DNA from 3 places in the Mesorhizobium sp. NZP2234 genome. Region 3 is predicted to be linked to each of the others. Evidence: riboswitches for the same ligand, from Rfam matches in the RefSeq annotation. Region 3 holds a riboswitch; each other region holds the start of a gene.

Region 1 (10,554 bases), 3.3 Mb from region 3:
TTTCCCCACATTGGTCCCACCGCAATTGCTGAGCATCTTTCCCAAGGGCGGGCTCAATCTTCACCCGGCGCTGCTGCCCAACTATCGGGGCCCGCATCCTCTCCACCGCCTGGCGGTGGATGGCCAGCATGCCGTTCATGGCGGTGTGACGCTGCACAAGATGTCCGCCGCCTTCGATGACGGAGACATCCTTGGGCAGGTATCGTTTTCGGAGACAGACTGGGCGTCGCGGCGGGCCCTGATCGACGGCCTGGCAAGCGCGATGCGCACGCTGGTGAGCGAGGTGGCGCCCGCCTACTGCAAAGGCAATCTTTTGGGGACACGGCAGCCGGCCGGCGATTTCATCTGGGCGCGGCTTGAATCGGCCCACACGATGATCTCGCCGGCGATGTCGATCGAGCATGTCGCCCGGTTATGGCATGTGCTGGGCCATATTCCAGGGATTTATCTGGATGTCGCCGGCCGCAAAGTCAGACTGGCGTTCCAAATCGGACGACTTGGCCCGCCGACCGGACAAGCGCCGGTCGCACGATGGGGCACCGCCGAGTTCGATCTCGCCGATGGCAGGGTCCGCTATCTAACCCATGGCCGCCTGCTCAAACGGCTCTTGAAATTGCGCGCCGCTTTTGCGCGCCCTCAAGTCAGAAGCCGTGTCCTGAAATAGCGTTTCAGCGAGAAAAGCGGCTTGCCGGAGCCCGGTCATTGAGACCGGTTAGACAGGGAGATCGCGGCGCTCGCGCTCCGCGATCTCCCTGGTTGCGATCGAAATTACTTGCCGCAGTTGTTGTCGTTCACCGTCGGTGCGGTTGCGTTGCCGTTGGCATCGCTTTGCGCACCTTGGGGATTGGTCGGGCAGTTCTTGTCCGCATTGGAATTCATGTCGCCCGGGGCGGTGGTGGTGCTGTTGGTCGCCGCCGGATCGACCGTGTTGGGTGACGCCGGCGTGCTGGGGTCCACGGTGATCGACTGGCCGCTGCCGCTCGACCCGTCCGTGCCATTTGCGCTATTGCTTTGCGCCATCGCGGATGTGGCAAGGGCAACGGTGAACGCCGAAGCTGCGAGGATTTTCATGAACATGGTTCTGTCTCCATTTCTGTGAACTCGTCGCGTTGCGACTGGTGGGTCAACCTCGCGGCGTGGCGAAGGTTCCCGATAAATTCGCGCGGGGAGGACCTCCGGCGCCCATCCTGTGATCAGATCTGGTGCAATGCTTTTGGCCCGTTGCGCCGAAAAAACGGCTTCCCCTTCGGTTCGAATGGTGCTTTAAGGCGTCCATCCACAGGGGTGCTCCGTACGGTCGGGGCTGAGACGGGGGCGGCAAGCCCACAGACCCTAGAAGCTGATCTGGGTAATACCAGCGGAGCGAGGCGGGCGATGTTTTCAGGCGCACAGATTTCCCTATATCCCATGGCCGACGATTTCGTCGGCGTCATCCTCGGTGCGCTCGGCGCGCTCGATCCCTACCGGGACAGGCTCAGGATCGAGACCGACGACATGTCGACCTTGCTGGTCGGGCCGCCCGAAGTGTTGTTCCCGGCGCTGCGCGATCTGTTCGTGGCGGCGGCGCGGAGCGGCAAGCATTGCGTGCTGTCGGCGGCCATTTCGCGCGGCTGCCCGGGCGAGCCGGATGATCCGATCTGCCGCTCAGACGCGTTTGGCGGACCTGTCGGGCCGCTTGGCCCACGCAAGGAAGCCGCCATCACCGCGGTGCGCAATGCTGCTGCCACCGGCCAGCCGGCGGCGGCGCAATTCTCACTCTATGTGATGGGCACAGGCGACCACATGGACGAGATCTATGGCTGCATCGATTTCCTGAAGCAGTCCGGCGTCTACGATCGCTCCAAGAACTTCTGCACCAAACTGCGCGGCGACACTGGCGCGATCTTTTCGGCGCTGAACGAGGCCTTCTGCCGCTTCGGGCCGGGGGCCGGCCACGTAACCCTCGACGTCACGGTTTCGGCCAACAGCCCGTCGGCTGTCTAGGCCGGCCGCGCTTCCGCGCGACCCGTCAAAGGTTATGCCCGTGGTCTCATCATCAGTGCCGCGCCCGATCGCGGCTTCCCTTGCCAAGGCTATACCCGCCGTCATCTCGGTCGGGTTGCTGCTCGTTGCGTGGGAGCTCTACGCCACCTATTCCGGCATCAAGCCGACGATCCTGCCCGCGCCGTCACGCGTCTTCGAACAGGCGATGCTCAATCGCGAGGCGCTGGTCGACAACGCTATCCCCACCATCCGCGCCACGCTGATCGGCTTTGCCTGCTCGCTCAGTGCCGCCTTTCTGCTGTCCATGCTGGTCGATTTCTTCCAGCCGCTGCGGCGCGCGCTGTTTCCTGTCTTCATCATCAGCCAGACCTTGCCGCTGGTGGCGATCGCGCCGCTGGTGGTGCTGTGGTTCGGCTTCGGGCTGACCCCGAAGATCATGCTGGTCGCGCTGGTCACCTTCTTTCCCATGCTGGTGGCTCTGGTGCAGGGCTACGAGGCGACCGAGGCAGAGATCGGCCAGATGCTGCGCGCCATGGGGGCAGGGCGCTGGCGCGTCTTCGTGCTGGCGCGGCTGCCTTCGGCGCTGCCCTATTTCTTCGCGGGCCTGCGGATCTCCATCACCTATGCGGTGGTCGGCGCCATCTTCGCCGAATATGCGGGTGCGGCGAAAGGGCTGGGCATCTACATGCTCAACGCCAAGAACAATTTCCGCCCCGACCTGGTGCTGGCCGCCGTCGGTGTCAGCGCCGCGCTGACGCTTGTCCTGTTCGGGCTGACGGCGCTCCTGCAGCGCCTTGCCATGCCGTGGGAACGGGCCGGCCGGCAGCCGGCGGGGAAGGGGGCGCGGAGATGAGCCGGCTCGAATTGCGGCATGTGCGCAAGGCATTCGACGAGCTCGACGTGCTCGCCGATATTTCGCTCAGCGTTGGCGCCGGCGAATTCGTCTCCATCCTTGGGCCTTCGGGTGCCGGCAAGTCAACGCTGTTCCAACTCCTGACAGGTGCCGAGCATGGCGGGGGCGAGATGTTGTTCGATGGCGCGCCGCTCGACGACCATGGCAGACATTTTGCTTTCATGCCGCAGCGCGACGCGCTGATGCCGTGGCGGCGTATCATCGACAACACGACGCTCGGCCTGGAAGTGCAAGGCACCAGGCGCAAGGTGGCGCGGGCTCGCGTCGCGCCGCTGTTTGCCGAGTTCGGGCTTGCCGGCTTCGAGCGGCATTTTCCGGCACAGCTTTCGGGCGGCATGCGCCAGCGCGCGGCGCTTTTGCGCACGGTGGTGCAGGAGCGCGACATGCTTCTGCTCGACGAGCCGTTCGGCGCGCTCGACGCGCTGACCCGCGCGGCCATGCAGCGCTGGCTCGAGCAGATGTGGCGTCACCATCGCTGGACGGCGTTGCTGATCACGCACGATGTGCGCGAGGCCGTGTTCCTGTCCGACCGCATCTATGTGCTGTCGGCGCGCCCGGCCCGTGTGCTGCGTGAAATCAGGGTGCCGCTGCCGCGCCCGCGCGATCCGACCGGCGCCGCCGCGCGACAGGCCGGCGCACTCGAGGCCGAGATCCTCGACATCTTGCTCAACCCTCAACCATCCAAAGGACATGACCATGACTGACTTGACGCGCCGGCAGGCTTTGCTGCTCACCCTTGCCAGCGGTCTTCCGCTGGTTGGGGGATCGAGCCGCTCGCTTGCGGCAACGCAAAAAGTATCTGTCGCGCTGGACTGGACCGTCAACACCAACCACATCGGGCTGTTCGTCGCCCGCGACAAGGGATTTTACCGCGAGGCCGGCCTCGCGGTCGACATCCTGCCCTACAGCGACACCGGCGCCGGCACGCTGGTCGCCAACCGCGTTGCCGATTTCGGCATCAACGGCACCATCAGCCTTTTCACCCAGAGGACCGCCGGTGCCGACTTGAAGGCGGTCTATGCGGTGGTGCAGGCCGAAACCGGCCGCGTGGTCTTCAATGCGGCGCGCAGCGAGATCAAAAGCCCGAGGGACCTAGACGGCCTGACCTATGGCGGTTTCGGCAGCGCCTGGGAAAATGCGCTGATCTCGACCATCATCCGCCACGACGGTGGCAAGGGCAAGTTCGAGACCGTGACGCTCGGCACCTCCGCCTATGAGGCGCTGGCCAATGGCTCGGTCGACTTCACGCTGGAGGTCGCGACCTGGGAGGGCGTCGAGGCCGAACTCAAGGGCGTCAAGCAGCGCAGCTTCGTCTATGCCGATTATGGCGTGCCCGACGAGCACACGACGCTGATCTCGTCGAGCGAAGCATATCTCCAAGCAAACCCGGCACTGGCATCGGCCTTCGTCCAGGCAACGCGGCGCGGCTATCAGTTCGCCGTCGATCATCCGGAAGAAGCCGCCGCGCTGCTGATCGCCGCCAACAAGGATGCCCTGACCAATCCGTCGTTGATCGAGGCGTCGCTGAAAGTGCTGATCAACGGACACTATCTGCGCGCGGAAAACGGTGCCATCGGCACGATGGACCCGGTGAAGATGGGCGCGATCGGCGGCTATCTCTTCACCGCGGGCATTTTGCGAGACGCCGATGGCAAGGTTCTGACGCAACGTCCGGATTTCGCCAGGTATTTCGCAAATTCATATCTGGGTTGAGGCTGGATGCGCGTCAGCCGGTGCGCTCGGTGCGCTATTGGTTGGCGTCGGGGCGCGTCTTTCTCCAGCCTTCTGGTCGATCCCGACAATCCCGATCCGATCTTGCCGGTTAACCGCCCGGCAATGGTTGCATGCAATGGTCCCTTCGAGGGATCATCGGGGTGCTTGGCTTGCTCACGTCAAAAAGTGAAACGCTTTCAAGCGCAGGCCGGGACGGGATCTTGTCCGACGTGCGCAAGCGCGAGATCCTTGCCGATCTGCGCGAAGGCTTCTTTCGTGCCTGCGCCCTGGCCTGCGCGGGGCTGTTCGTCTATCGCGGCCTCTACCAGGTCGTGGAGGATCCGACCCGGCTCAACGCCGCCTTGGTGGCGATTTCCGAGATACTCACCTTCACCTGGCTGCTCGTGTCGCGGCGTCCGGTGACGCGCGACTGGAATCCGCTTACGGTCATCGTCTCCGTGAGCGCCAGTTTCGGGGTTGCATTGATCAGCCTTGAACCAGGCACGGCGCTCATTCCAGTCTATATCGCCGCGCCGCTGCAGTTCGCGGCGCTGTTATTCGTCATCTGGGGCAAGATATCGCTGGGCCGTTCCTTTGCCATCCTGCCCGGCAACCGTGGCGTGATGACGGGCGGCGCCTACCGTATCGTGCGGCACCCGATCTATGCCGGCTACCTTGCCGGCCACGTGCTCTACCTGCTGTCGGCCTTCTCCTTCCACAACCTCGCGGTCTATGCGGTCATCACCTATTTGCAGCTGTATCGCATCCTGCGCGAGGAGGCCCTGCTGGCGGCCGAGCCGGAATATCGCGCCTACATGGAACGGGTGCACTACAGGCTGTTCTACCGGATATTCTGAGAGCAGGACTGTCGCTGAAGAGAGCCGATCCTGCCAGGACTGGGGATGGCTGGCAGCGCTTGCCCGGAGCGGTTCCTTGTTTCTGTCCTGATCGCTGAGTGATGTCCGATCTTCCGGTTTGACACGGAGCGACGCTTCCATGAAGAATCGTTTTTATTCCAAGGTCAGCTGCTATATCGATAATTCGCGCTCTTTGACGTAAAATGTTTTTTACACGTGTATTATATTTTTATTCCTCTTATAATTTCTGCATTCTTGCAATAAACACCATCATCATTGCAAGTATGTGATGGTTTGAAACCTGCTCTCCTTTGTCACGTAGTTAAATCTGCAATCGGCTGTACGCCGACTGCCTTAGCGCAACGACAACAGGAGAGTGTTATGGCTTTTACCATCAAGACAGTCGCCAGTGTGTTGGCCGGTAGTGCAATCGTCCTCGTTCTTTCCTTGCCAGCGAATGCGGCAGGGCTAGGTGTCGGGGCCTCGGTGGGTGGTAGCGGCGGCGTCAATGCCGGTGTCGGTGCCTCCGTCGGTGGCGGCGGTGGCGTCAACGCCGGCGTCGGCGCTTCGGTTGGCGGGAGCGGCGGCGTCAATGCTGGTGCCGGTGCCAATGTCGGCGGCTCGAACGGCGTCAGCGCCGGATTGGGGGCCTCGGTCGGTGGAAGCAACGGCATCAATGCGGGGACCAGTGCGAATGTCGGCGGGACGGGTGGCGTTACCGCCGGGCTCGGCGCCAATGTTGGCGGCGCGAGCGGCGTCGGGGTCGGCATCGGCATCGGTGGAACCAATCCGACAACTCCGTCCAACCCGAGCAATCCGTCCAACCCGAGCAACCCGTCGAACCCGAGCCTCCCGGGTGTCGTAGCGCAGATGTCCGGCGGCCAGGTAGCGCGCATGAAGAAGCGCTGCGTCGACGTGCTCAGCAGCGCAGGCACCTATGACCGCGATCTGCGTCAACTCTGCCTGCTGATCGCCCGTCGTTGAGGCAAAGAGCGCCAGGGTCGGACGTGCGAAACCAGCCGTGAGGCTTTGACAGCACTCTCCTGGCCTTCGGCCGGTCGGAAGCCCGTCACTCAGGCGGGCTTCCTGCATGTCGAGCGCTTTCAATCTCCACCGGCACTTTATTGCCCGAGATTTCATTCGCCGGCGGAAATCATCTCCGTGCGGATGCCGTGCCCACTATAGCGCGGAACGGTAAGGCTGCTCGAACGTTCACGTCTTCGAAACGTCGCATGTGGCGATGTTAAAACCGGCGTGGCAGCGCCTACAGGAGCGGGAAACCATGAGCTTAGGCACCATACTCATCATCATCCTTGTCATCGCGCTGCTTGGCGGTTTCAGCGGGCTCGGCGGCGGGCCGTTCTATGGGACTGGCTACTATGGTGGCGGCGGGCTCGGGCTCGTGCTGCTGATCATTATCATCCTTGTCGTGCTAGGGCGGATATAGAGGCCCGCAAGCTTCGGATAATCGCGATCTTGTGACCAAGCCCAGGTCGGAGCGCACCGGATTGTGATGGAAGCAAGCCGGCTTGTGATCCCAAATTTTTCGCGACTATCGTATTGTGAATTCGGTCCACACCCCCCGTGGAAACAAGAGGAGAGGGTCCCACCCCTTCATCCTCCTCCAAGGCCCGCCCCGGCATCCCGGAGCGGGCTTTTGCATTGAAGCCGAAGGAACCGGCTTGCGTCGAGACTGTTGAGCTTGCGGAAGGCAGCCCGATGCCCGCAGCACTCAGAACCGCACTCTGCGAAATTCGCGATGATCTTCATGTCCCGGCGGATGGCGGCGCTGGCAAGCATGTCGAGACCATCCAGGAGATCGATGGGTTGATCGGCATAGCGGAAGCAGAGGCGATCAAGGTCGTACGCCGCATCGAGCGCGCGGCCCGAACAGGAAGAAGGATTGGATGAACATCAAGGAGATGACGCGGCAGGACTGCGTCGCCCTTTTGAAGACGCAACGCATCGGTCGCCTGGCATGCGTGCGTGACCAGAAACCTTATGTGGTGCCGGTCCATTTCGCCTTTGGCGAGAATTCCATTTTCAGTTTCTCGCTTCCCGGCAGGAAAGTCGACTGGATGCGGGCCAATCCCCATGTCTGCCTTCAGGTCGACGATGTCGGCGGTGTCGATGGCTGGAGGAGTGTCGTGGTGGAAGGCCTGTTCGAGGAGTTGTCCAAAGCGCCTGATCCAGATGGCTGCATGACCGGCGTTGAAAGGATGATCGCTCCGGTCGATAGCGATCGCCGGCTTGCCTGGTCGCTTCTTGCCAAGCATGGGAATTGGTGGGAGCCTGGAGCGCTGAAGCCCGGCGATACTGTGGCGCTCTCGGGCAGCCATCTATTCTATCGGATCAGGATCGAGGCGATGTCGGGAAGGCAGGCCTCGTGGTAGCGGTTCCTACGCCGCGCGCGGCACTCGTGAAGTGAACGTTGCCCGGGTGACCGAGACGCTTGTGCCGTTGGTGTCGCTGACGGTTTCCACCTTGGCCTCCAGCTGTTTCACCAGTGCCTCGACGATCGCTGTTCCAAGTCCAGTACTCGGCAAGTCGTTGGCGACCTTGCCGACGCCGTTGTCCGAAACGGTCAGTTTCCAATCGTTGCCCGCGGTCTCGAAGGTCACCTGGATAAGGGCGCCGGACTTTTCCTTGGGGAAGGCATATTTGATGGCGTTGAGCACCAGTTCAGTGACGATCAACCCAAGGCTGACCGCCTTTTGTGAATCCATTCTGCCGCCTTCGGCCATGACAGCGACCGTGATGGGCTGGGCTTCGCCGATCATCGACGAGGCGAGGCTGCTGCACAATTTCGGAAGGTAGGAGCCAACATCGATCTCGTCGACGCCAACCGAGGTATGAAGATGGCGTTGCACCTCGGCCACGGACAACACGCGCTGGTGGGCATCCTTGAGATGCTGACGCGTCTCTTCCGACGTGACCGAGCGTGCCTTCAGCAACAGGATGCTGGCGATGATCTGCAGGCTGTTGGCAACCCGGTGCTCCATCTCGCGCAGCAGCACGTCCTTCTGGTGAAGAAGATCCTCGGTGCGGCGCAGCAATTCTTCCTTTTCCCGTTCGATGACACGGCGGGCGGTAATGTCATTGAAGGCGAGAAGGATGGTTACGGCCGGGCTGTGGTCGTAAAGCACCTTGCGGGCGTTGAGCAGCATGGTGCGGCGGCCGATCCGCGGGAAATCATGCTCCACCTCAAAGCCGTCCATGGCGACTTTCTCGGGAATGATCGTCTCCAGCAGCAAGCGAAGTGCCGGAATGTCCCACTGACCATCGCCTAGCGCATAGAGCAGCGAGCCCTGGGTCTGCGCGGGGTCGACCTCGAATGTCTTGTAGAAGGAGCGGCTGGCGGCCAGCACGCGAAACTGCTCGTCCAGCACCAGGAATGGTTCGGTGATGGTGTTGACGATCGCCTGCGCCAGCGTCTGCGCGTCTTCGATGTTCGCAATGGGTTGAAACATGGGGCAAGCCAGACGAGGGGCGTTTTGCCTCTCCAGGCAAGGGCCTTACACCTTTGCCCGGCCATTGTCGCGAAGTAAATCACCAGCCACGATGACGTGATGTCCCACGTATCGCTGAAAAGGCGGACACTCGGCCCGCCTTCTTCCGGCTGTTCGATTTCGGCATGCGCCCAAATCGTGACTGGTCAGTTTGCGCCGCCGAGCTGCTTGGTCATCTTGCAGAAATTGTCATGCGACTTGGCAATGGCCTTGTCGCTGCATTCCTTCATCATGCCTGCGCGGTCTTCTTCCTTCATGGCCATCCAGGCGGCCTTGAATTCCTTTTCGGATTTCATCGTCTTCATGCCTGAGTCCGTGTAGAAGGGTGCCATCTTCTCCGGATTGTCGAGCGCGGAGGTGTTGCCCCCCGAAGCGGCCAACGCCGAGCCAGTCATCATAGCAAGCGCCATCGCGCCCATCGTGAGCATCTTGAAGTTCATCTGGGAATTCCTCTCTGTCGAGGTCATTGGAATAAACGACCTGAAGACAAACGGGATTGAGAGAAAACAGTTCCTTGAGGTGAACGAATATTAAAATCAGATTTTATTCCTTCTGGGCTGCCTGGGCGCTACCGGATTATTCCATGTCCGGGACGTCGCCGCTGACAAACAGCGTGGTCGGCGGGCCGTAGTCCCCAAGGGTCGGGTCGGCATCCCGGCTCCAGGCGATCACGCCGGCGTGTTTAACCGCCAAAGCCCTGGCCGTGCGTATGGCGCGGTCTTCGCTTTGCTGGTCGGCGGGGCCGAAGGCTGGAAACAGGTCCCCGTCCTCGCCGCGATCGAACGCAATCACGCCGATCAGCTTGGGATTCTTATGCTCTGTTGAATGGGACATGGTGCTCCTTCGACGCGCGAACCTATCACAGTGTCGGGCCCAGTGGTCGGTTGTCCGGCTCTCCACCACATTTTCCGGGGCCGGGAACTCGCTGCCTTCTCCATCTGCCCTCGGCACCGCATTGACACGCGTTTTGTGACCATATATTGAACAGGATTATACAGGTTCACTGAACAGGTATGAATATGAAGCGGCGCGCGGTTCAACTGTCTCCCGGCACGGGCAAGCCCGAGCAGATCGCGACCGTTCTGGAACATGAAATCCGTTCCGGCCTGCTCGGCTTCGGCGACCGCCTGCAAAGCGAAAACGAACTCGTCCAGCGCTTCTCCGTCAGTCGCAACACGGTCCGCAAGGGCCTCGAGGAACTGTCCAGCCGCGGGCTGATCACCACCAAGGTCGGCATCGGCTCCTTCGTCACCTTCGACGGCAAGCCGGTCGACGACGCCATCGGCTGGTCGCGGGCGCTGGCCAATGCTGGCGCCAATGCCGAGACCAGGACGCTGCGGCTGGAAGTCATCGAAGACGTGGATCTGGCAGCCTTGCTTGGCATCGAAAGCCCGTTCTTCATCGCTGTCGACCGGGTGCGTACCAACGCCAGCGATGGCCATGCGATTTCCATCGAGCGCAGCCGCCTGCCGCTGTCGCCGGAGCTTGAGGACGTGCCGCTGCGCGGCCTGCGTGAGGGATCGCTGCACCAGACGTTGCGCGGCGCCGGCCTGATCCCCGACCATGGCGAGGAATGGGT
Region 2 (10,554 bases), 1.6 Mb from region 3:
TCGCGCACGATCTGGCGGCCAAGCTTGTGCTGCTCGCGCTCTTCCTCTTCCAGGATGAGATCGCGCCATTCCTCGAAATGGCCAAAACCCTTGTCCAGCCTGCGGGTCTGGCCACGGTCGAGCCAGACGGTGGCGCGTGACACGCGTTCGAGGAAGCGGCGGTCGTGCGAGATGACGATGAGCGCCGAAGAGGTGCGGACGAGCTCTTCTTCGAGCCATTCGATGACGGACAGGTCAAGGTGGTTGGTCGGCTCATCAAGCAGCAGAATGTCGGGTTCCGGCGCCATGACGCGGGCGAGGGCTGCGCGCCTGGCCTCGCCGCCTGAGAGATCGCCCGGCCGCTCTTCGCCCGACAATCCAAGATGCTCCATCAGATAGGAGGCGCGGTAGGGATCGTCGGCGGGCCCGAGGCCCGCCTCGACATAGGCGCGCACGGTGGCGAAACCTTCCATGTCGGGCATCTGCGGCAGATAGCGGACCGTCGCCGAGGGTTGGCGGAAGACTTCGCCGTCCTGCGGCTCGATAAGGCCGGCGGCGATCTTCAGCAGCGTCGACTTGCCGGAGCCATTGCGGCCGACCAGCGCGATCTTGTCGCCGGCCGAAGCGGTCAAGGCGGCGCCGTCGAGCAGTGGCGTGCCGCCGAAGGTCAGTTTTATCCCGTCGAGATTGAGAAGAGGCGGGGCCATGTCAGCTTTCGGGCAAGGGATAGGGATGGACGAGCAGCAGCGCGCGGCCATGGCCGAGCGCGATGTCGAGGCGGCCCCCGGTCTCGTCGAACTTGACCTCGTTGGAGATGGTCAGTGATGAGCCGAAGGCCACCTCGACCTGGTTCAGCGGCCATTTGGCTCCGGTGACGGTCAGGCCGGCAAGTTCGGAAAAGCCGAGGATCGAAAATAGCGTGCCGTCGGCATAGTCGAAGCCGGCCTTTCCCAACAGCAGGGGCACGCCTTCCTGGGCGCCGCTGGTCAGCAGCACCTCCGTTCCGGCCTCGGAAAGGCGCAGGGCGAGCGCCAGATGCAGGAAGGCATGGTCGGCGCGCTTGCCGCCAAACGCGCCCGCCAGCACAAGGCGGGTCGCGCCGCGCTCAAGGGCCGCCGCGATCGCCAGTTCTCCGTCGGTCTTGTCTTTTTCCGCCGGGAAGGTCTGGCGGGGCACCGCGGCGAGGTCGGCGGGCAGGTCGGCCGGCACCGAATCGAAATCACCTACCCACAATTCCGGCACAAGGCCGAGCAGCCTGGCGTGGCCGATGCCGGCGTCGGCGGCGATGACGCGTGAGCCCTCGACCTGGCGGTCGAGCCGGGGCGTGCGGATGAGATTGCCGCCAAGCAGGATGGTGAATGTGCTCATATCCGGTGGCCTGTACCAGCCCGGCGGCGGAAACGGAAGGCGGCAAACTCCCACTTGCGCGGTTCCTCGGCCGGGCCTATGTGTCGAAACGCTCTAACGGGGTGCCGGACGCGATCTTTCGCGGACCGGCTGAGAGGCAGTCTCGCCAACCCGCTGAACCTGATCCGGTTTGTACCGGCGGAGGGATTAGACGTTTCGGACAGTCCGACGCCTCAATTCCTTGTCACGCGAACGAAGGAGGCGCCGATGCGCACGCTTTTATACTCTCTTGTCTCAGCCATGGTCGTTGCGTTGTCGGGGCCGGCCTTGGCCAAGGACAAGCTCACCGTCTACACCTATGAAAGCTTTACCGCCGACTGGGGTCCAGGTCCCGTGGTTAAGAAGGAGTTCGAGGCCGAATGCGGCTGCGACGTCGAGTTCGTCTCGGTCGCCGATGGCGTGGCGCTGCTCAACCGCGTCAAGCTCGAAGGGGCGTCGACCAAGGCCGATATCGTGCTTGGCCTCGACACCAATCTCACCGCCGATGCCAAGGCTAGCGGGTTGTTCGCGCCGCATGGCGCGGTAAGCGACGTCAATGTGCCGGGCGGCTGGAGCGACGATACTTTCGTTCCGTTCGACTACGGGTATTTCGCCGTCGTCTACGATACCGAGAAGCTGAAGAGCCCGCCCAAGAGCCTGAAGGACCTGGTCGAAGGCAGTGCCGACGACAAGATCGTCATCCAGGATCCGCGCACCTCGACGCCGGGCCTCGGCCTGTTGTTGTGGGTGAAGTCCGTCTATGGCGACAAGGCGCCGGAGGCCTGGGCCAAGCTCAAGGCCAAGGTGCTGACCGTGACGCCCGGCTGGAGCGAGGCCTATGGCCTGTTCACCAAGGGCGAGGCGCCGATGGTCCTGTCCTATACGACGTCGCCGGCCTACCACATGGTCGCCGAGAATACGCAGCGCTACCAGGCGGCTTCCTTTGAAGAGGGCGAATACCTGCAGATCGAGGTCGCCGGCATCACCACGACCGGGGCCAGGAACCCGCTGGCGGCAAAGTTCATCGCCTTCATGACCGGACCGAAATTCCAGGACGCGATCCCCGAGACCAACTGGATGTTCCCGGCCGGCAAGACCGACAAGCCGCTCAACCCGGCCTTCGACAGGCTTGTCAAGCCGACCAAGACCTTGCTGTTCAGCCCGGAGGAGGTCGCGGCCAACCGCAAGCCCTGGGTCGATGAATGGCTGGCGGTGATGAGCAAATGAACGCGCTCTTCACCCTCCCCCTTGTGAGGAGGGTCGATCCGCGCAGCGGAGCGGGGTGGGGGCTGCGACACTGAGCACTGCCTCACCCCCACCCAGGCTCGCGGACACCGCTTCGCGGCATCCGCGCTCCGACCCTCCCCACAGGGGGGAGGGTGGAAGGCGCGCATCTGACTCCCGCATCACCGCCGGCATCATCGCGCTCGCCGCGATCACGCTGCTGATCGGTGGCGCGTTTGCCGGCTTGCTCGTCGAAGGCGCTCATGACTTCTCGGGCGCGTGGGCGGCCTTCGATCCCTATCTCCTTCGCGTCGTGCGCTTCACGCTCTGGCAGGCAATCCTTTCGACGCTGCTTTCGGTCATCCCGGCACTCTTCGTCGCACGCGCCCTGTCGCGGCATCCGCGCTTCCTTGGCCGCGCCTTCATCCTGCAGCTCTTTGCCGTGCCGCTGGCGCTGCCGGCGATCGTCGCGGCGCTCGGCATCCTGGCGCTCTACGGTCGCGCCGGCTACTTCGCCGGGCTGTTCAGCGCGATTGGCGGCGGGGGCTGGCCTGGCATTTACGGCCTGTCCGGCATTCTCGTCGCCCATATCTTCTTCAACCTACCGCTTAGCGTGCGACTGCTGCTCGAGGCGCTGCAGACCATTCCCGCCGACCAGTGGCGGCTGGCGAGCCAGCTCGGCATGGGCGCGCGGCCGGCGTTCCGGTTGATTGAATGGCCGACGCTGCGTGCCGCTCTGCCTGGCGTCGCCGGGCTGGTCTTCATGCTCTGCATCACGTCTTTCACCATCGTTTTGACGCTCGGCGGCGGGCCTGCCGCGACGACGCTGGAGGTCGGCATCTATCAGGCGCTGCGCTTCGATTTCGATCCCGCGCGCGCGGTCGCCCTGACATTGCTGCAGATCGCCCTGACCTTTGTCGTGGTGCTGGCGCTGACGCGGCTTGGCGCCAACGTCGTCGGCGACACCAACCTGCCGGTCGCGCCGCGCCGCTATCTCTCCGTCAACGGAACCGAGGCGTCGCTGAACGCCGCGCTCATCGTTTTGGCGCTGCTGTTCGTTGTCGGACCGATGGCCGCGACCGTGGCCGCCGGTTTGGGCGCCGATCTCGGCCGGCTCGCCGGCGAGGCCGCCGTCCGGCAAGCGACGCTGACCAGCGCGGTGCTCGCCTTCCTGTCGGCGCTGCTCTCGGTGATGCTGTCGCTGGCGCTCACCATGGCGCGGCGAGCGCTGGCGCTGGGCCGCCGTGCCGGGCCAAGGACATTGCTTGAGCACGCAACCGACACCGGCGCGGGGTTCGTCCTGGTCGTGCCGCCCATCGTCATCGGCGCCGGCTGGTTCCTGTTGCTGCGCCATGCCGGCGATGTCTTCGCCGTGGCCCCGGTGATGGTTGTCACCGTCAATGCTGTCATGGCGATGCCGTTCGCGCTGCGGGCCGTCCGTCCCGCCTATGACGCGGCGAGCGAGCGTCACGAACGGCTCTGCGCGCAGCTCGGCATTGCCGGCTGGGCGAGATTGCGGCTGGTCGACTGGCCATCACTGCGGCGTCCGCTCGCCACCGCTTTTGCTTTCGCCATGGCGCTTTCGCTCGGCGATCTCGGCGTGATCGCGCTGTTCGGCAGTGATTCCGTGCAGACCTTGCCCTACCTTCTCCTGGCGCGCATGGGCAGCTACCGCACCGAGGACGCCGCCGGCCTGGCGTTGTTGCTTGGCTTCGTCTGCCTCGCATTGGTGCTGGCCGCGGATTGGCTCGGCAGGGAAAAGGTCGGCAATGTCTGACGGGGCAATGGACAGGAAGGGCGTTCCGGTGCGGCTGGACAAGGTTTCGTTCAGCTATGGCGAGGCTCCGCTCGCCTTCGATGTCACGTTCGCCGCGGCGGAAATCACCGCCATCATGGGGCCGAGCGGTTCGGGCAAGTCGACGCTGCTCAACCTCATAGCCGGGTTCGAGACGCCGTTGTCCGGCCGCGTGCTGATCGGCGGGACCGACGCCGGCGCCGCGCCACCGGCTGAACGGCCAGTGTCGATGGTGTTCCAGGAAAACAACCTTTTCGCCCATCTGTCCGTCGAGCAGAATGTCGGGCTCGGCCGCTCGCCATCGCTGCGGCTGACGGAGGCGGACCGCGCTGATATCGCCGGGGCGCTGGCGCGCACAGGCCTTGGCGGCAAGGAAAAACGCTTGCCGCGCGAGCTCTCCGGCGGCGAGCGCCAGCGCGTCGCCCTGGCGCGCGTGCTGGTGCGTGATCGCCCGGTGCTTCTGCTCGACGAGCCCTTCGCTTCGCTCGGGCCAGCCTTGCGTGACGACATGCTCGATCTGGTCGCCGGCGTGCATGCGGAACGTGGCATGACGGTGCTGTTCGTCACGCATCAGCCGGAGGACGCCCGCCGCATCGGCCAGAATGTGGTGTTTCTGGACAATGGTATTGTGGCGGCGACCGGCAGCGCGGGCGATTTCTTTGCCGGGGCTGGTCCCGATGCGTTCCGGCGCTATATCGGTGCCAGTGCCGGGAATGCCGTATCACGAGATATTGCCCGGAAGCGGACATAATTTACGGTCAAACCGGCCTCAGGCGATGGGGCGCTTGCTTGCCATGGCAGAAGTAGTGTGGCTAGGTCCGCCCTACTGGTCCGGCACAAGCCGTGATTTGCCTACAGCATCCGCCGCACGTCTCGAGGGACGCGTGACGGATGCTGTAGAAGTTTGTTTTTTGCGCATGACAGGTTCCGAAGATCGCCCCCGATTTTCGTGGTCATGCGCCAGGACCTGAAAGGAAGCCGTTCTGGCGATCGGCGTTGACAAGCTGCGAATGAATCCACTGGCGCGCTTTCTGGCGCTGGCCGGCTTTGCCGTGGCGCTTGCAAGCTGCCAGATGTTCACGCCTCCGGAGGTCCAGGAATCCGGCTTCCAGCCGTCCGACAAGCCGATCACGGTCGACAATGTCGCCGCCAACAACAAACTCGCCGAACTCGCCAAGGCGCAGCACCCGCGCATCCTGGCCACCTATGGCGGCGAGTATTCCGATCCCAAGCTCGAGCGCATGGTCGCCAAGGTGGTCGGCAACCTGACCGTCGTGTCGGCGAACCCGACCCAGACCTACCGCATCACCATCCTCAACTCGCCCAACGTCAACGCCTTCGCGCTGCCGGGCGGCTATCTCTACATCACGCGCGGGCTGCTGGCGCTGGCCAATGATTCGTCCGAACTCGCCGCCGTCATCGCGCATGAGATGGGTCACGTCACCGCCAACCACGGTCTGCAGCGCCAGCAGCTCGAGGCCGAGGAAGGCCTGGCGACCAAGGTGGTCTCTGACGTGCTGGGTGACAGCCCGACCGCCAAGGCGGCACTGATCCGCGGCAAGCTCAGGCTGGCGCAGTTCTCGCGCAACCAGGAGCTTGAGGCCGACGCCATCGGCATCAAGTCGATCGGCGAAGCCGGCTACGATCCCTATGCCGCCGGCCGCTTCCTGCAGTCGATGTCGGCCTATACCGATTTCCGGTCGATCAGCGGTGCCACCGATGCCAGCCTCGACTTCCTGGCCACGCATCCAAACACGCCGCAGCGCATCGACCTGGCGCAGCGCCATGCCCGCCAGTTCGGCGCACCCGGGGTCGGCACGCGCGACCGCGATTCCTTCCTCGCCGGCATAGATGGCCTGCTCTACGGCGATACACCGGAGGAAGGCTATGTGCGCGGCGAGACCTTCCTGCATCCGGGGCTCGGCGTGTCGTTCACGGTGCCGGACGGTTTCATCATCGACAATTCGGCGGCGGCGGTGACAGCGACCGGGCCGGGCGACATCGCGATCCGCTTCGACGGCGTTTCGATCGACAAGAACCGCGCCTTGACCGACTATATCAGAAGCGGCTGGGTGGCTGGCCTCGACGACAGCACGGTCAAGCAGGAAACCATCAACGGCAACGAGGCGGCGACCGCGCATGCCGGCGCAGAAGGCTGGCAGTTCGACATAGCGGTGATCCGCGCCGGCGGTCAGGTCTACCGGCTCCTGACCGCGGCTCCCTCTGCCAGCACCTCGCTGGACACGGTCGCGCGCTCGGTCAGCGGCTCGTTCCGTATCCTGAGCGCCGCTGAGAAGGCGGCCTTGAAACCGCTGCATATCCGCGTGCTCACCGTGCAGCCGGGCCAGACCATGGGCACGCTCGCCGCGCAGATGGTCGGCGTCGACCGCAAGCTCGACCTGTTCCGGGTGCTCAATGCGCTGTCGCCGGGGGCCGCGGTTTCGGCCGGCGACAAGGTCAAGATCGTCACCGACAAGTAAGAGCACGCTCCAAACTCACTTCGCTGGACGCCTGCCGCGGGTTTTTGTGCTTCCGGTTCTCATGGACTTAGAGTCCACTCCGCTCCGGTTCTCGAAACCCACGCCATTCGCCTCAGCGGAGCGAGTTTTCAACGCGCTCTTGATCCCGTGCTTTTGAGCGGTCAGGCGGCTGTCGCCAGAAACTCCGGATTCTGCTTCACCAGCGCGACCTTGAGCTTTTCCATGGCGCGCGCCTCGATCTGGCGGACGCGTTCCTTGGAAATGCCAAGCGTCTCGCCAAGCGCCTCGAGCGTGGCGCCTTCGTCGTTCAGCCGGCGCTCCTCGATGATCCTCAGTTCGCGCGCGTTAAGCGCACGAAGCGCCTCTCGCAGCCAGAGCGAGCGGCGCGCGACATCGATCCTGTCGCCGACGATCTCGTCGGGCAGGGGATCGTCCGAGACCAGGAAGTCCATGCGCTCGGTGCCGCCTGAATCGTCGGCAAGCGGCACGTTGAGCGAGGAGTCGGGTGCCGACAGCCGCGAGTCCATCATCGCCACATCAGCCTCGGAAACGCCAAGCGCAACCGAAACTTCGCGGTAGAGCGTTGTGTTGGAGAGCGGCTCCGCACCGTTCGCCAGCCGGGCGCGCAGGCGCCGCAGGTTGAAGAACAGCGCCTTTTGCGCCGAACTGGTGCCGCCGCGCACAATCGACCAGTTGCGCAGGATGTAATCCTGCATCGAGGCGCGGATCCACCACGTCGCATAGGTCGAGAACCGCACTTCGCGTTCCGGCTCGAAGCGGGCGGCGGCCTCGAGCAGGCCGACATGGCCTTCCTGGATCAGGTCGCCGAGCGGCAGGCCGTAATGGCGGAATTTCGAGGCCATGGAAATGACCAGCCGCATATGGGCGACGGTGATGCAGTGCAACGCGTTCTGGTCGTTGTCTTCCTTCCAGAGCAGGGCCAGCCGATGCTCCTCATCCCGTTCGAGATAGGGAGCCTTCATCGCCGCGCGGACCATGATCCGTCCTGCCGTGTCTTCCATCATGAGGCGCTCCCTGGTTCAGGCGATACGACTTGCGAACTTGGCAGGGCACCGGTTGAAATCGCCGCGTCGCGCCCTAGAACAGCCAAAACTGCCATGCGCGAGAAAGGTTCCGCTGGCGCGGGCGGGCGAGTGACGCTGTTCAGGCGATTTCAAACCGTCGCCCGGACGCCTCGGACGCTGCTAACAATCCCTTTTTGAGAATTACGTTTCGGAAATTATTTGTTTTTGAAATCTGATTCCTTATTCTTTCTGTCGGCATCTGTCATTTTCCAGCCCTCACAACAGGCCGGATTTCAGGCCAAGGACGGGATCACAAAAAGATGAAATGGCTCAAGTCGCTTATCGTCGCCGGAACGCTGCAGGCCTTGGCGGTCACTTCAGGCCATGCGGGCGCCAATCTCGATCAGATCAAGCAGGCCGGCGTCATCAAGGTCGGCACGGAAGGCACATACGCACCCTTCACCTATCATGACGCTTCGGGCGCGCTGGTCGGCTTCGACGTCGAGATCGCCAAGGCGATCGCCGACAAGCTGGGTGTCAAGGTCGAGTTCCTTGAAGGCAAGTGGGATGGGCTGATCGCCGGTCTCGACGTCAGCCGCTATGACGCCGTCATCAATGAGGTCGGCATCACCGACGCACGCAAGGCCAAGTATGATTTCTCCGATCCCTACATCGCTTCCAAGGCGGTGCTGATCGTGCGCGGCGACAACAATGACATCAAGACTTTCGCCGACCTCAAGGGCAAGAAGTCGGCGCAGTCGCTGACCTCGAATTTCGGCAAGCTGGCCGAGGCCAACGGCGCCGAGCTCGTCGGCACCGACGGCTTCGACCAGTCGATCCAGCTTCTGCTGACCGGCCGTGCCGACGCCACCATCAATGACAGCCTGTCGTTCCTCGACTTCAAGAAACACAAGCCCGACGCCAATGTGAAGATCGCCGCGCAGGAAGAAAACGCCGATTATTCCGGCGTTATCGTGCGCAAGGGCGATCCCGAGCTGGTCGCGGCCATCAACAAGGCACTGGCCGATATCAAGGCCGACGGCACCTATAAGAAGATCGCCGACACTTATTTCGGCCAGGACGTTTCGAAGTAGTTGATTATCGGGGCCGGTTTTTCGGCCCTGCAACATGCCCAGCGGCGAGCCGTCTTTGACGGCCCGCCGCTTTTGTCGTGATATGGCGCCTGCATTCGCATTCCGATAACGCCGCCGCGATCATTCTGGGGGTCTTTCGTGCCGCACTGGCTGCAACTGATGCTGGAGTCGCTGCCTTCGCTGCTCTGGGCCGCTCTCATCTTCACCGTGCCGTTGACGCTGTTGTCGTTCGTCCTCGGCCTGACGGTTGGCCTCGGCGCGGCACTTGGCCGGCTGTTCGGACCAAGGCCGCTGGTCGCGGTCGTGCGCTTCTATGTCTGGATCTTCCGCGGCACGCCGCTCCTGGTGCAACTGTTCCTGATCTTCTACGGCCTGCCGTCGCTTGGCATCCTGCTCGACGCCTTCACGGCAGCGTTGATCGGCTTTACGCTCAACATCGGCGCCTACACGTCGGAGATCATCCGCGCGGCAATCGGCTCCGTGCCGAAAGGCCAGTGGGAAGCCGCCTATTCGATCGGCATGACCTGGAGCCAGGCGATGCGGCGCACCATCCTGCCGCAAGCCGGCCGCGTCGCGGTGCCGCCGCTTTCCAACACCTTCATCTCACTGGTGAAGGACACGTCGCTGGCCGCCGCCATCACCGTGCCGGAGATGTTCCAGGCGGCGCAGCGCATCGTCGCCACCAGCTATGAGCCGCTGATCCTCTATGTCGAGGCGGCGATCCTCTACCTGGCGATGAGTTCGGTGCTGTCGGCCTTGCAGACGCGGCTGGAGGAGCGGCTCAACCGCTATGGCGGCTTCCTGGAGGCGCGCTCATGATCGGCCTCACCAATATCGAAAAGCGCTTCGGCGACAATCTGGTGCTGAAGGGCGTGACAGTCGCCATTGCGGAAGGCAGCGTCACCGCGCTGGTCGGCCCTTCAGGCGGCGGCAAGAGCACGCTCTTGCGCTGCATCAACCTGCTGGAAATCCCGACCTCGGGCACGGTGCGCATAGGCGACGAGACGCTCGAGTTCCGTCCGGGCATCAAGGTGCCGGCGAGCGACATCAGGCGGTTGCGCCTGCAGACCGGCATGGTGTTCCAGAATTTCCAGTTGTTCCCGCATCGCACCGCGATCGAGAACGTCATGGAAGGCCTGGTCACGGTGCTGAAATGGTCGCCCGAGAAGGCCCGCGAGCGGGCGCTCGCCTTGCTGGAAAAGGTCGGGATGGCGCACAAGGCCGACGCCTGGCCGGCGACGCTGTCGGGCGGCCAGCAGCAGCGCGTGGCGATTGCCCGCGCCCTGGCGCCATCACCGAAGGTGCTGCTGTGCGATGAGCCGACTTCGGCGCTTGATCCTGAATTGGCGCAGGAGGTGGTCGATGTGCTTGGCAAGCTCGCCAGCGAAGGCACGACCATGGTGATGGCCACGCATGACCTGCGGCTTGCCTCCAAGATCGCCCAGGAGGCGGTGTTCCTCGACGCCGGCGTCATCGTCGAGAAGGGGCCGTCCACGGTGCTGTTCGGCAACCCGGAGCGAGAACGGACGAAGCGGTTCATCGCGACGCTGAAGCAGGAGGCGGAGAGGGAA
Region 3 (10,554 bases):
CTTGGAATACGCAAGCAGGACTTGTTGCGTCAAAAATGGAGACAATATCATGGATAAGGCCTTTCCTTCAGGCCTAGCTGTCGGAATCTTCGATCATCTGGACGAGGACGGCCCCGATATCGCCCGACAGTACGAAGATCGCCTGATGTTAGCGGAGGCGTGCGATCACCTTGGGTTCTATGCATATCATCTCGCAGAGCACCATTGTACCCCACATGGGAGAGGTCCCTCACCGAATCTGTTCTTGTCGAGCGTAGCCCAGCGAACCCGGCGCCTTCGTGTCGGACCTTTGGTAATGTTGCTTGCCCTCTATCATCCGCTACGTGCGTTCGAAGAGATCTGTATGCTGGACCAATTGAGCGGTGGCAGGCTCGAACTTGGGATAGGGCGTGGCTCGCTCCCGATCGAATTGGGTTACTTCGGGATTGGCTCGGACGTGGCGCCAAACCACTATGCGGAAGCCAGCGAAATTCTTATCAATGCGCTGAAGGGCGGCACGCTATCGTATCAAGGTCGCCACTTTGAGTTGAACAGCGTTCCGCTGACGCTAAGAACTCATCAGCGTCCACATCCGCCGACTTGGATCGCCACCAATCGACCGGAATCGGCAGTCTGGGCCGCTGCGAATGGCATGAACATCGCGTGCGTGGGACCTTCCTCTTCCGTTAGAAGAATCACTGATGCCTTCCGTCGAGAGCACACAAGTGAGGCGGACGACCAAACGCCATTTCTTGGATTGCTCCGAATGGTCGTGATTGGGCGTTCTGAAACCGATGCACGTTCACTCGCCGCACCTGCTTACGAACGGTGGCTCAAGAGCTTTAAATTCCTTTATGATCTCAATGGCATGCCGACTCCACCAAACCTGCCACTGACCTTCGATGCAGCAATCGAGAAGGAATTGTGCGTAGTAGGAACGGCAGCATCTGCGGGACAAGCTCTTCTTGATCAGCTGGAAGCGGCGGGTGCAAACTACCTCCTTTGTCAACCGGCGTTTGGGAATCTGTCGTTAGATGCTTCCCTATATACCGCAACGGCGATTCAATCCGCAATTATGGCTCGAGTTGGCTAACCCCGGTTCGAACGTTCGCTCACCCAACAACGTGCCAAGCGGCATGCTGTCGCTAGCGACGACTAGGTGCGGGTTTCGGATGACCCATCAACCGGTTGGCACAGAGGCATGCAGCTCCTCCTCGAAGCGGCGTGTTGTTCATAGGCGAAAGCGACCGTGTATGCCGCATTCTCACCCCGATAGGGTCTTCATGTCCTAGGAGTAGACCCACGATCGCCTGCCAGACTTGATCGGAGCGTTGGATACGTTCGGGCCGATCAGCTTATCGGCCCGATATCCTTCGATCCGGCAAGCGCATCGAAAACATGTTGCTTGGCTTGGCGCACGCTCGCTTCCAGCGACGCTCCAAGAGCAAGCGAGGCGGCGACTGCGCTGGCCATCATGCAACCCGTTCCGCGCATCTCTCGCGGCAAGCGGGGCGCCTCAAACCGAACTGCAGGTTGGTTCGGCTGCAAAAGCACGTCGACGCAACGGGTTCCTTGTGCATGGCCGCCCTTGACGAGTACGGCGGTCCTCACCGTCCTCGATAGCTCTTCAGCCTGACGCCAAGCCCCTTCTTCGTCCGCGGCCGGTGACGAGCCGGTAAACGCAGCCAGCTCGACCAGGTTAGGCGTTACAAGCCGGCAGATCGGCATCAGATCTTGGCGCAGCATATTAATGGCATCGTCCGCCAGCAGATTGCGTCCCGAGGTAGAGGCCAGGACCGGGTCGAGTACCACAGGCACTTGGCGGTTGACCAAAACAGCGCCGACTGCCTCAACACCCGCCGATGTCCCAATCATGCCTATCTTGACGGCCGCGACAGCGTTGGCAGCGAACGCGGCGCGCATCTGAGCAGCGACAAGCTCCGACGGCACAAGCTTGACGTGCTCGACAGCCGAGTGCGTCTGGACTGTCACGGCGGTGATGGCAAGACAACTGCGCAGCCCGAAGGCGGAAACCGTTTCTATATCGCGGGCAATTCCAGCTCCACCGCTGGAGTCCGACCCGCCAACGACAAGCACATGCGGTTCTCGCCTCAGCGCCATCGCTCCGTCTTTTCGATCCATTCTCGTGTGCGCGCTTCGGGATCGGCATTCAGCGTGATGTCGGTGACCACTGCCGCGCTGTCGGCGTCAGCCGCGAAAACACCGTCGAGCCTGTCAGGGTTGAGACCGCCAATGGCGACCAATGGGATTGGCGCTACCCGATGCTTCCATTCTCTGATCCGTTCGAGTCCTTGCGGCGCCCATTTCATCTTCTTCAGGATGGTCGGGTAGATGGGCCCAAGCGCGATATAGTCAGGCTCGGCGGCCATCGCCGTTTCCAGTTCGACACCATCATGCGTGCTCAGTCCGAGCCTCACGCCAGCTGCCCGTATCCGCGAACGGTCCGCGGTTTGCATATCCTCCTGACCGAGATGAACGAAGTCGCAGCCTTCCTCGATGGCCAGTCGCCAGTAGTCATTGATGATGAGCTGGCACCGGTATCGAGCGCACAAGGCCTTCGCTGTGCGGATCTCAGCGCGCAATCCGGCTTCGTCCATGGTCTTGACGCGAAGCTGCACCAGCTTGACGCCGAGCGGCACCAGCCGCTCGATCCAGGCTGCACTATCGACGATCAGATAGAAGGGATCGAGCTTCATGAAAAAACTGCCCTGCCGATCGTCGGCGTCGATGGCACGGCGACGTCGCGCGGTTCGAGCATTCCCGAACCGAAAGCCTCACGACCGGCCTCGACCGCCTTGCCGAAAGCTCGCGCCATGCCGACCGGATCGGCCGCCTTGGCGACCGCCGTGTTCAGGAGCACGGCGTCAAAGCCGAGTTCCATGACGGTCGCCGCATGCGAAGGCCTGCCAAGACCTGCATCCACAATCAGTGGGACATCGGGGAAATGTCCGCGCATCGAGCGCAGCGCCGTAATGTTGACCGGGCCGAGGGCCGAACCGATCGGCGCGCACCATGGCATCAAGACCTTGCAGCCCGCTTCCAGCAGCCGCTCGGCCACGACAAGGTCGTCGGTGGTATAGGGAAATACCGCAAAGCCGTCCTCGCACAGTATGCGCGCCGCTTCGACCAGCCCGAACACATCCGGCTGCAGCGTGTCGTGGTTGCCGATCACTTCGAGCTTGATCCAGCTCGTGCCAAACACTTCGCGCGCCATTTTCGCGGTCGTGACCGCTTCCTTGACGGAGTGGCAGCCGGCCGTGTTGGGAAGGATTCTCGTGCCGAGCGAGCCGATCAGCGACCAGAATTTTTCGCCAGCCCTGCCGCCGGCCATCTCACGCCGCAAGGAGACGGTCACGATAGACGTGCCCGACGCCTTGACCGCATCGGCAAGGATGGCCGGTGAAGGATATTGAGCCGTACCGAGAAGCAGCCGCGAAGGAAGCGTCGTTCCGAAAAGTTCGAACATGTCTAGCCTCCCTGCATGGGCGAGAGGATTTCGATCCGGTCACCGTCGCTCAACCGGAACTCCGCCCGGTTGGCCCGGTGCACGAGGTCGCTGTTGACGGCCGTCGCCAGCCATTCGCCTTCATAGTCGAGTGCGGCAAGCAGCTCGGCCAGCGTGGTGGCCGCAATCTCATGCGCTTCGCCGTTGACCATCAATTTCATGAGCAAGCTCCTTGGTTCCGTCTTGATTGAAAACCAGGTCGGCAGCCTGGCGCGCCATGGCGGGGGCGAGGAGAAAACCGTGGCGATAGAGCCCGTTGATTGCGACGGTGCTTCCGTGGGTCGCGACTCGCGGCAGGTTGTCTGGAAAGGCCGGACGGACGCCGACACCGGTTTCAACGATCTCGGCCTCGCCAAAGGCCGGATGGAGAGCGTAGGCCGCGCCCAAAAGCTCCATCATCGAACGCGCCGTCACCGGTCCCGTGGACCGGCTCTCGATCATCGTCGCGCCAACCATGAAACGGTGGCCGGTGCGCGGCACCACGTAAAGCGGAAAGCGCGGGTGAAGCAGCCGGACCGGGCGCGACAGCGACACATCCGGCGTGCGCAGGATCAGCATCTCGCCCCGAACGCCGCGCAGTCGGTCGTCTTCCGCCGCCATCCCCGTACAGTCGATCCGGCGATCGAAACGGGAAATGTGCCGGGCATCGACGCCGAAGCGGAATTCGACGCCCATCGCCGCCAGCCTATCATGAAGTGCCGCCATCGCCTGGCGCGGATCGAGATGGGCTTCGTCGGAGAAGAACAGGCCGCGGCGGAAGCGGCCGGCGAGGTCGGGCTCGAGCAACTCGATTTCATCTTCATCGACACGCCGATGACCCGAGGTACGGCTGGCGAACCGGTCGAGCTCGCCCATATCGCGCGGCGCGGCCACGACCAGCGTTCCCGCCCGTGTCACCTGGCCAGGCGTTGCCGCCTCCCACCAGTCTGCGGCATTGCATCCGAGATCCAGCACTGGCTGCTCGGCGCTTTCACGCTCGCACCATGGCGCCAGCATGCCGCCGGCGAACCACGACGCATTGCCGCCGAGGCCATGCCTTATCTCGGCAACGGTCACCGCCGCGCCGCGTGTGGCGAGCTCGAGGGCGGCGGTGAGGCCGGCGACGCCGGCCCCTTTGACCAGCACCCTCATGACGGCTCCGGCGCCCCTGTCATGAGTGCTACGCCGGTCTTGTCAGCCGGCATATAGAGATCGCCACCCGCGCGATATTTCGCCGCCATCGCCGCCAGGCCCTCCTTCTGTGCCTCGGCGCGGATGTCGTGGGAAATGCGCATCGAGCAGAATTTCGGCCCGCACATCGAGCAGAAATGCGCCACCTTGTGCGCCTCCTTGGGCAAGGTCTGGTCGTGGAAGGACCGCGCGGTTTCAGGATCGAGCGACAGGTTGAACTGGTCCTCCCAGCGGAACTCGAAGCGCGCGCGGGAGAGGGCATCATCCCTGAGTTTTGCCGCCGGATGGCCCTTCGCCAGATCGGCGGCATGGGCGGCGATCTTGTAGGTGATCACGCCAATCTTGACGTCGTTGCGATCGGGAAGGCCGAGATGCTCCTTGGGCGTGACGTAGCAGAGCATGGCGGTGCCGAACCAGCCGATCATCGCAGCGCCGATGCCTGAGGTGATGTGGTCATAGCCCGGCGCAATGTCGGTCGTCAGCGGCCCAAGCGTATAGAAGGGCGCCTCGCCGCAGACAGCGAGCTGCTTGTCCATGTTCTCCTTGATCTTGTGCATCGGCACGTGGCCGGGCCCCTCGATCATCACCTGGCAATCCTTGGCCCAGGCGATCTGCGTCAGCTCGCCGAGCGTTTCCAGCTCGGCGAATTGCGCCGCGTCGTTGGCGTCGGCGATCGAGCCCGGACGAAGGCCGTCGCCGAGAGAAAAGGACACATCATAGGCGCGGCAGATGTCGCAGATTTCGGCGAAATGCTCGTAAAGGAAGCTCTCCCGGTGATGGTGTAGGCACCATTTGGCCATGATCGACCCGCCACGCGAGACGATGCCCGTGACCCGGTCGACAGTCAGCGGGATGTAGTGCAGCCGCACGCCGGCATGGATGGTGAAATAGTCGACGCCCTGTTCGGCCTGTTCGATCAGCGTGTCTCGATACACCTCCCAGGTCAGGTCCTCGGCAATGCCGTTGACCTTTTCGAGCGCCTGATAGAGCGGCACCGTGCCGATCGGCACCGGCGCGTTGCGCACGATCCATTCGCGGATGTTGTGGATGTTGCGGCCGGTCGACAGGTCCATCACCGTGTCGGCGCCCCAGCGGATCGCCCAGACCATCTTTTCGACCTCTTCGGCCATCGAGGAGGTGACTGCCGAGTTGCCGATGTTGGCGTTGATCTTCACCAGGAAATTGCGACCGATGATCATCGGCTCGCTCTCGGGATGATTGATGTTGGCGGGAATGATCGCACGCCCGCGCGCCACCTCGTCGCGGACGAATTCGGGCGTGACGAAGTCGGGGATCGCCGCGCCGAAGGCTTCGCCGTCGCGTTGCAGCTTGCCGCGCAGGACCTCGCGGCCGAGGTTTTCGCGGATGGCGACGAACTCCATCTCAGGCGTGATGATGCCGGCGCGCGCGTAGGCAAGCTGAGTCACCGCCTTGCCGGCCTTGGCCCTGAGCGGCCGGTTGCGAATGGGAAATTCCGGCGTCAGGCGCTCGCCCACCGCGAAACCATTGTCCTCCGGCCGCACGTGGCGACCGTCATAGGCTTCGACATCGCCGCGCGCCGTAATCCATTCATGGCGAAGCCGGGCGAGGCCCTTTTCGATGCTGGTTTCGACAGTCGGGTCGGTATAGGGGCCGGACGGATCATAGACGGTGACGGGCGGCTCGCCGGCCGTTGGATGGACGGAGATTTCGCGCATCGGCACCCTGATCTGCGGGTGGATGGTACCGGGCTTGTGGATCTTCCGCGAGGCGGGCAGTGGTCCCGTCGACACGGCGGGGGTGAGGGCATCCATCTTGAGGCTCCTTTGCTCATGCATTGGAGACCCAGTTCTGTGCCGGAAGGATGAAAAGACGCTTCTGCCGACCTGCCGAAACAGGATCTCGGGCGTGGACTCCCGCAAAGCGCTTGCACCGTCCCTACGCCAGTATGAACTGGATCAGGTTCAACGGGTCACTGCGCCGCGAAAGCCAGCAGTATCTCAGCCCCTTGCCGGGACTCCCCTGGTGAATGCGTCGAATTGAATGGGCCGGCGCTATTTTGTCAAGCGCATTCGTCCCGCAGCGGTGATCGACGATCAAACAAACCCAGCGGAAAAGCATGGTAGTATCGAGAGCAAGTTACGCTCCAGAGGAGCGGTGAAGCGCCCCCAACAAGGCGAGCCCTCATGCGGATTCGGTGCCTTTTCCAGCACGGTGTTTTCGGGGCTTTCCGGAACGACGCTGCTGCCGCCAAGTTGGGTGAGATTGCTATAGATGTCTGTCTTGCTCGTCGTCGGCAATCCTTCGGCTAGACGCCCCGTCTGTTTCCCCAGAGCAGAACATGAAGCTGCGGCAGTACACGCGCCTCGAACCACCTGTCACGGGTCACCTTTTCAACTAGCCATTCCATGCGCCTCATCACACCGGCCATGTCGATGAACGCGTCTTCGTCGCCGGGACGCGGCGGCGTGTGATTGCCGGGCTGCAGATAGACGGGTAATTGCGGGTAGCGCGCCGCGGCGTCTTTGGCATAGGCATAGTCATCATCGTCGAAGACAACGAGCTTGAGCGCCATCTGCGGCTTATCCTGCGCCGCCTCTAAGCAGGCGTCGAACGCGGCCCAATCTGTCGTCATTTCGCTTGAGGGCGGCTTGGGGCTTAGTACCAGCACGTCGAGATCCGCGAACCATTGCTTAGACACCGAGCCTTGGGTTTCCAATGCAAAACGGTAGCCCTCACCATGCCCGCGGTCGATCAACTGGCTAAGCGGCTGGATGGCCGGATTGCCGCCCGACAGCGATACCATCACGGGCTGACCGCCGGAAAGCGCAATGACCTTTTGCCAAACCGCGTCGGGAGACATCATCTCCCAATCATGGCGGAAGCGACGGTCCACCGCATGCAGGCTGTCGCACCAGGAACAGCGATAATCGCACCCGCCGGTTCTTACGAAAACCGTCGGCAAGCCGATCAGCACGCCTTCGCCCTGAATGGTCGGCCCAAAAATCTCGCTCACCCGGATTCCGGGATGCAACGCGCAAGTCATGGCCGGTATTCCGCCCAGGTTTTCGGCGTCTCGCTCACCCGCACGGCGGAGGTTTCGGGTAGCCGCACCTTGCACCAGTCGTAGAAGTGCCTGGCCAGACATTCCGCTGTGGCATGGTCATGCCCCAGCACGTCGTTAAGATGCCGATGGTCGAACGTCCCATCGATGTAGTGCTTGAACGCCGCCAGATCTTGGTAGTCGCGCACAAAGCCGTGTTCGTCCAGTTCGCCACCTGAAAGCTCCACGACGACGATGTAGTTGTGGCCGTGCAGACGTGCGCACTGATGGTCGGGTGGCAAGGAGGTGAGCTGATGCGAGGCCGAGAAGTGGAACTCTTTGGTAATGCGGAACATCACGCGCTCCTTGTCTGGATAGCGTGGAGCCAGAAGTCCGCGTCCTCATAATCTGTCGGGTCGGCAATGCCGGCCAGATTGAATGCTTCGCGCCGTTCGACGCATGTCCCGCAGCGACCGCAATGACGTGCGCCGCCCTTGTAGCAGGACCACGTCGCCTCGAATGGCGTGGCGTACTTTGCCCCCTCGCTGACGATGTCGGCCTTCGACATATTCACATAGGGAGCGTACAGGCGGATATCGGCGTAGCCTGCGAGCGCATGGTTCTGCATCGTCTGAAAGGCGTCGATAAAAGCGGGCCGGCAATCAGGATAGATGAAATGATCTCCGCCGTGGACGGCAGTGGCCACCGCATCGGCCTTCTGCGCGGCGGCAACCCCGAAGGCGATGGCCAGCATGATGGCGTTCCTATTCGGCACCACCGTGATCCTCATGGAGTCTTCGGCATAGTGCCCGTCGGGCACGTCCACATTATCAGTCAGCGCCGAGCCGCTCAGGTTCCGGCCAACATCGCGGATATCGACGATCTGGTGCGGAACACCCAGCCGCTTGGCGCAGATGGCGGCAAAGCCGAGTTCCTTTTTGTGCCTCTGGCCGTAATCGAACGAAAGCAGGCCAATGAGTTTCTGCTCGGTCGCCACCTTGTGAGCGAGCGAAACAGAGTCCAATCCGCCGGAGCAGATGACGAGGGCATTCATGGTTTGAGTCCTTGTTTTGACCGGGTAAGGCTGCGACCGGAGATTTCTCTGCGTTCCCACTACTCCACGGAGCCGGTTTTGTGAATGGGGTGGACGCGATTGAGCGCACGTACCTTGTTGTCAGCGTCCCCAAGATGACTTTGCACGCGACTTGTCGCGCATCTTCGACCGCTGGGGGGCTGAGTCCGGCGCTGCGTATGTAGGCGTATAGACGATGCAGAAATCACTGCTGTGGCGCAGCAGCATTCCCGACACACCTTCGGCTTGTCCGGTTTGCCCCAGAACTTGTACGTCCCGAGTTTCGGCGACAACGCAAGGGTCGACCGGCAGTCCAGTGAAAGGCTTCTGCCGCGTGCTTTGCCGTTTTCTGGTCTGCGCATAGATCGCCTCGAGCCGCCGCGCCTCGTCATTGGTCAGAGCTGGGAATTCCTTTCCGAGGGCGCGGCTCGATAGGGGCCACCATTCTGGTTAAGGAAACGGAAGAGCAGATCGATCAGCCGCTCGGGCATGTCGATAAAGGCATTCACCTATTGCCGGAATTGATCGTAGCGCTGCAGAAAAGGCTGTTTCGTCAGGGAGGTACCGTTCGATCGTCCGCCGAGCGCAGGCAAAAAGAAATTCGGCGTGCGGGGTTGCATCGAAGTGTCAGTAGAAATCCGCGGTGTCATTCAGCACCCGGACGTTGAATTGCGGCGGCGGTTCCCGTTCGACCAATGGCAGAAGGCGCTTCGAATTGCTCTCCAGCACGCGCCTGTACTCGTCGATCTGGTCCAGGATCGCGGCCGAGACGGGAAACACCACTCCCGGCGATTGAAGCGGTGCATGGCAAGGACGTGGTGGATCAGGTAGCGGTGAATGCGGCCGTTTCCGTCCTCGAACGGATGGATGTAGACAAAGCCGAAGGCGAAGATTGCGGCGGCGACGACTGCATCAAGGTTTTGCGCTGGGCTTGATCGAACGCAATTCCAGAAACAACTTTCTGAAGGCGTCGCAAGGCAAGGCATTGTCGGCGCTGATCGTCGCCCCAGCTGATCCAAGCATCGGTTCCTGCTTGGGTCTAGCGCCCTAGGCGACGTCCTAGCGCCCTAGGCGACGCCATGGTCGGCGAGCGCTCTGGCTGACCTTAATCCAAATACCTAAGAATCACACGGTTCCATTGCGCTGATCGAGACGGCCTTCTAGCCCTATCCATGCCATGGATGCATTCCATCCAAACAACCAAGTTTACGGACCTGCCATGATGCTGCATAGCGAAATACCGGCAGGCACCGATCGATCACTCCACTGCCTTTGATCATTAGATGAGCGCGCCAAAAGATTCCAATAGAAGGAGAACTGTGGATGCCCCTGTGCCAGTGGATGCCCTGCTGTTCGGCGGAACTCTGAGGGGTCCTTACGCCACACCGTGTTGTAGAGACCGCATATCTGAACAGCAGGTGGCTGACAACGATGGCGCTTGCAATAGAAAGTACTAGCCCATTGCAACATGACCCCACCCTGCCTGTCCACTAGCAAAGCGAAATCATGAAATTCGGGTCAAGCGGCGTTCGAGGATTGGCTTCGGAATTGGTCGGCAAGGCCAGCGGACTTTATGCCGAAGCTTTCGCTTGGCGTTTGATTTCCAGCCGGGTTCAGCCGAATAGTTCGGTCTTCATAGGCCGCGACCTACGTGACAGCAGTCAGGCGATAGCCGACAATTGCATGGCGGCGTTGGCCGCAAATGGTTTCCAGCCGATCGATTGCGGCACCATACCTACGCCTGCCCTGGCATTATATGCATACAAACACGGCGCGGCGGCTCTT

What was found. A riboswitch is a leader RNA that binds a small molecule or an ion and turns the genes downstream of it on or off. The one in region 3 is predicted to bind thiamine pyrophosphate.
Region 1: another riboswitch for thiamine pyrophosphate. It lies ahead of EB230_RS15550 (YkoF family thiamine/hydroxymethylpyrimidine-binding protein); the one in region 3 lies ahead of thiC (phosphomethylpyrimidine synthase ThiC).
Region 2: another riboswitch for thiamine pyrophosphate. It lies ahead of thiB (thiamine ABC transporter substrate binding subunit); the one in region 3 lies ahead of thiC (phosphomethylpyrimidine synthase ThiC).

What each region holds. Positions count from the first base shown of each region.
Region 1 covers NZ_CP033364.1:3,150,075-3,160,628, forward strand. The annotation lists gene EB230_RS15540 (formyltransferase family protein) at 1-664, shown strand, start outside; gene EB230_RS15545 (hypothetical protein) at 769-1,077, opposite strand; TPP riboswitch at 1,271-1,384, shown strand; gene EB230_RS15550 (YkoF family thiamine/hydroxymethylpyrimidine-binding protein) at 1,375-1,983, shown strand; gene EB230_RS15555 (ABC transporter permease) at 2,018-2,836, shown strand; gene EB230_RS15560 (ABC transporter ATP-binding protein) at 2,833-3,600, shown strand; gene EB230_RS15565 (ABC transporter substrate-binding protein) at 3,593-4,609, shown strand; gene EB230_RS15570 (isoprenylcysteine carboxylmethyltransferase family protein) at 4,840-5,466, shown strand; gene EB230_RS15575 (hypothetical protein) at 5,848-6,450, shown strand; gene EB230_RS15580 (DUF3309 family protein) at 6,749-6,913, shown strand; gene EB230_RS15585 (hypothetical protein) at 7,186-7,377, shown strand; gene EB230_RS15590 (pyridoxamine 5'-phosphate oxidase family protein) at 7,374-7,859, shown strand; gene EB230_RS15595 (histidine kinase dimerization/phosphoacceptor domain -containing protein) at 7,866-8,936, opposite strand; gene EB230_RS15600 (hypothetical protein) at 9,122-9,415, opposite strand; gene EB230_RS15605 (hypothetical protein) at 9,552-9,809, opposite strand; gene EB230_RS15610 (GntR family transcriptional regulator) at 9,995-10,554, shown strand, end outside.
Region 2 covers NZ_CP033364.1:1,470,324-1,480,877, forward strand. The annotation lists gene EB230_RS07155 (ABC-F family ATP-binding cassette domain-containing protein) at 1-686, opposite strand, end outside; gene EB230_RS07160 (thiamine diphosphokinase) at 688-1,347, opposite strand; TPP riboswitch at 1,435-1,550, shown strand; gene thiB (thiamine ABC transporter substrate binding subunit) at 1,594-2,592, shown strand; gene thiP (thiamine/thiamine pyrophosphate ABC transporter permease) at 2,771-4,366, shown strand; gene thiQ (thiamine ABC transporter ATP-binding protein) at 4,359-5,135, shown strand; gene EB230_RS07180 (M48 family metalloprotease) at 5,395-6,864, shown strand; gene EB230_RS07185 (RNA polymerase factor sigma-32) at 7,026-7,889, opposite strand; gene EB230_RS07190 (amino acid ABC transporter substrate-binding protein) at 8,210-8,983, shown strand; gene EB230_RS07195 (amino acid ABC transporter permease) at 9,122-9,802, shown strand; gene EB230_RS07200 (amino acid ABC transporter ATP-binding protein) at 9,799-10,554, shown strand, end outside.
Region 3 covers NZ_CP033364.1:6,604,775-6,615,328, reverse strand. The annotation lists gene EB230_RS31875 (LLM class flavin-dependent oxidoreductase) at 50-1,072, shown strand; gene EB230_RS31870 (PfkB family carbohydrate kinase) at 1,330-2,100, opposite strand; gene EB230_RS31865 (thiamine phosphate synthase) at 2,091-2,696, opposite strand; gene EB230_RS31860 (thiazole synthase) at 2,693-3,466, opposite strand; gene thiS (sulfur carrier protein ThiS) at 3,469-3,666, opposite strand; gene thiO (glycine oxidase ThiO) at 3,635-4,636, opposite strand; gene thiC (phosphomethylpyrimidine synthase ThiC) at 4,633-6,468, opposite strand; TPP riboswitch at 6,572-6,688, opposite strand; gene queE (7-carboxy-7-deazaguanine synthase QueE) at 6,963-7,700, opposite strand; gene queD (6-carboxytetrahydropterin synthase QueD) at 7,697-8,053, opposite strand; gene queC (7-cyano-7-deazaguanine synthase QueC) at 8,053-8,751, opposite strand; gene EB230_RS32905 (hypothetical protein) at 9,397-9,549, opposite strand; partial or broken gene EB230_RS32900 (hypothetical protein) at 9,634-9,755, opposite strand; gene EB230_RS31820 (phosphomannomutase) at 10,276-10,554, shown strand, end outside.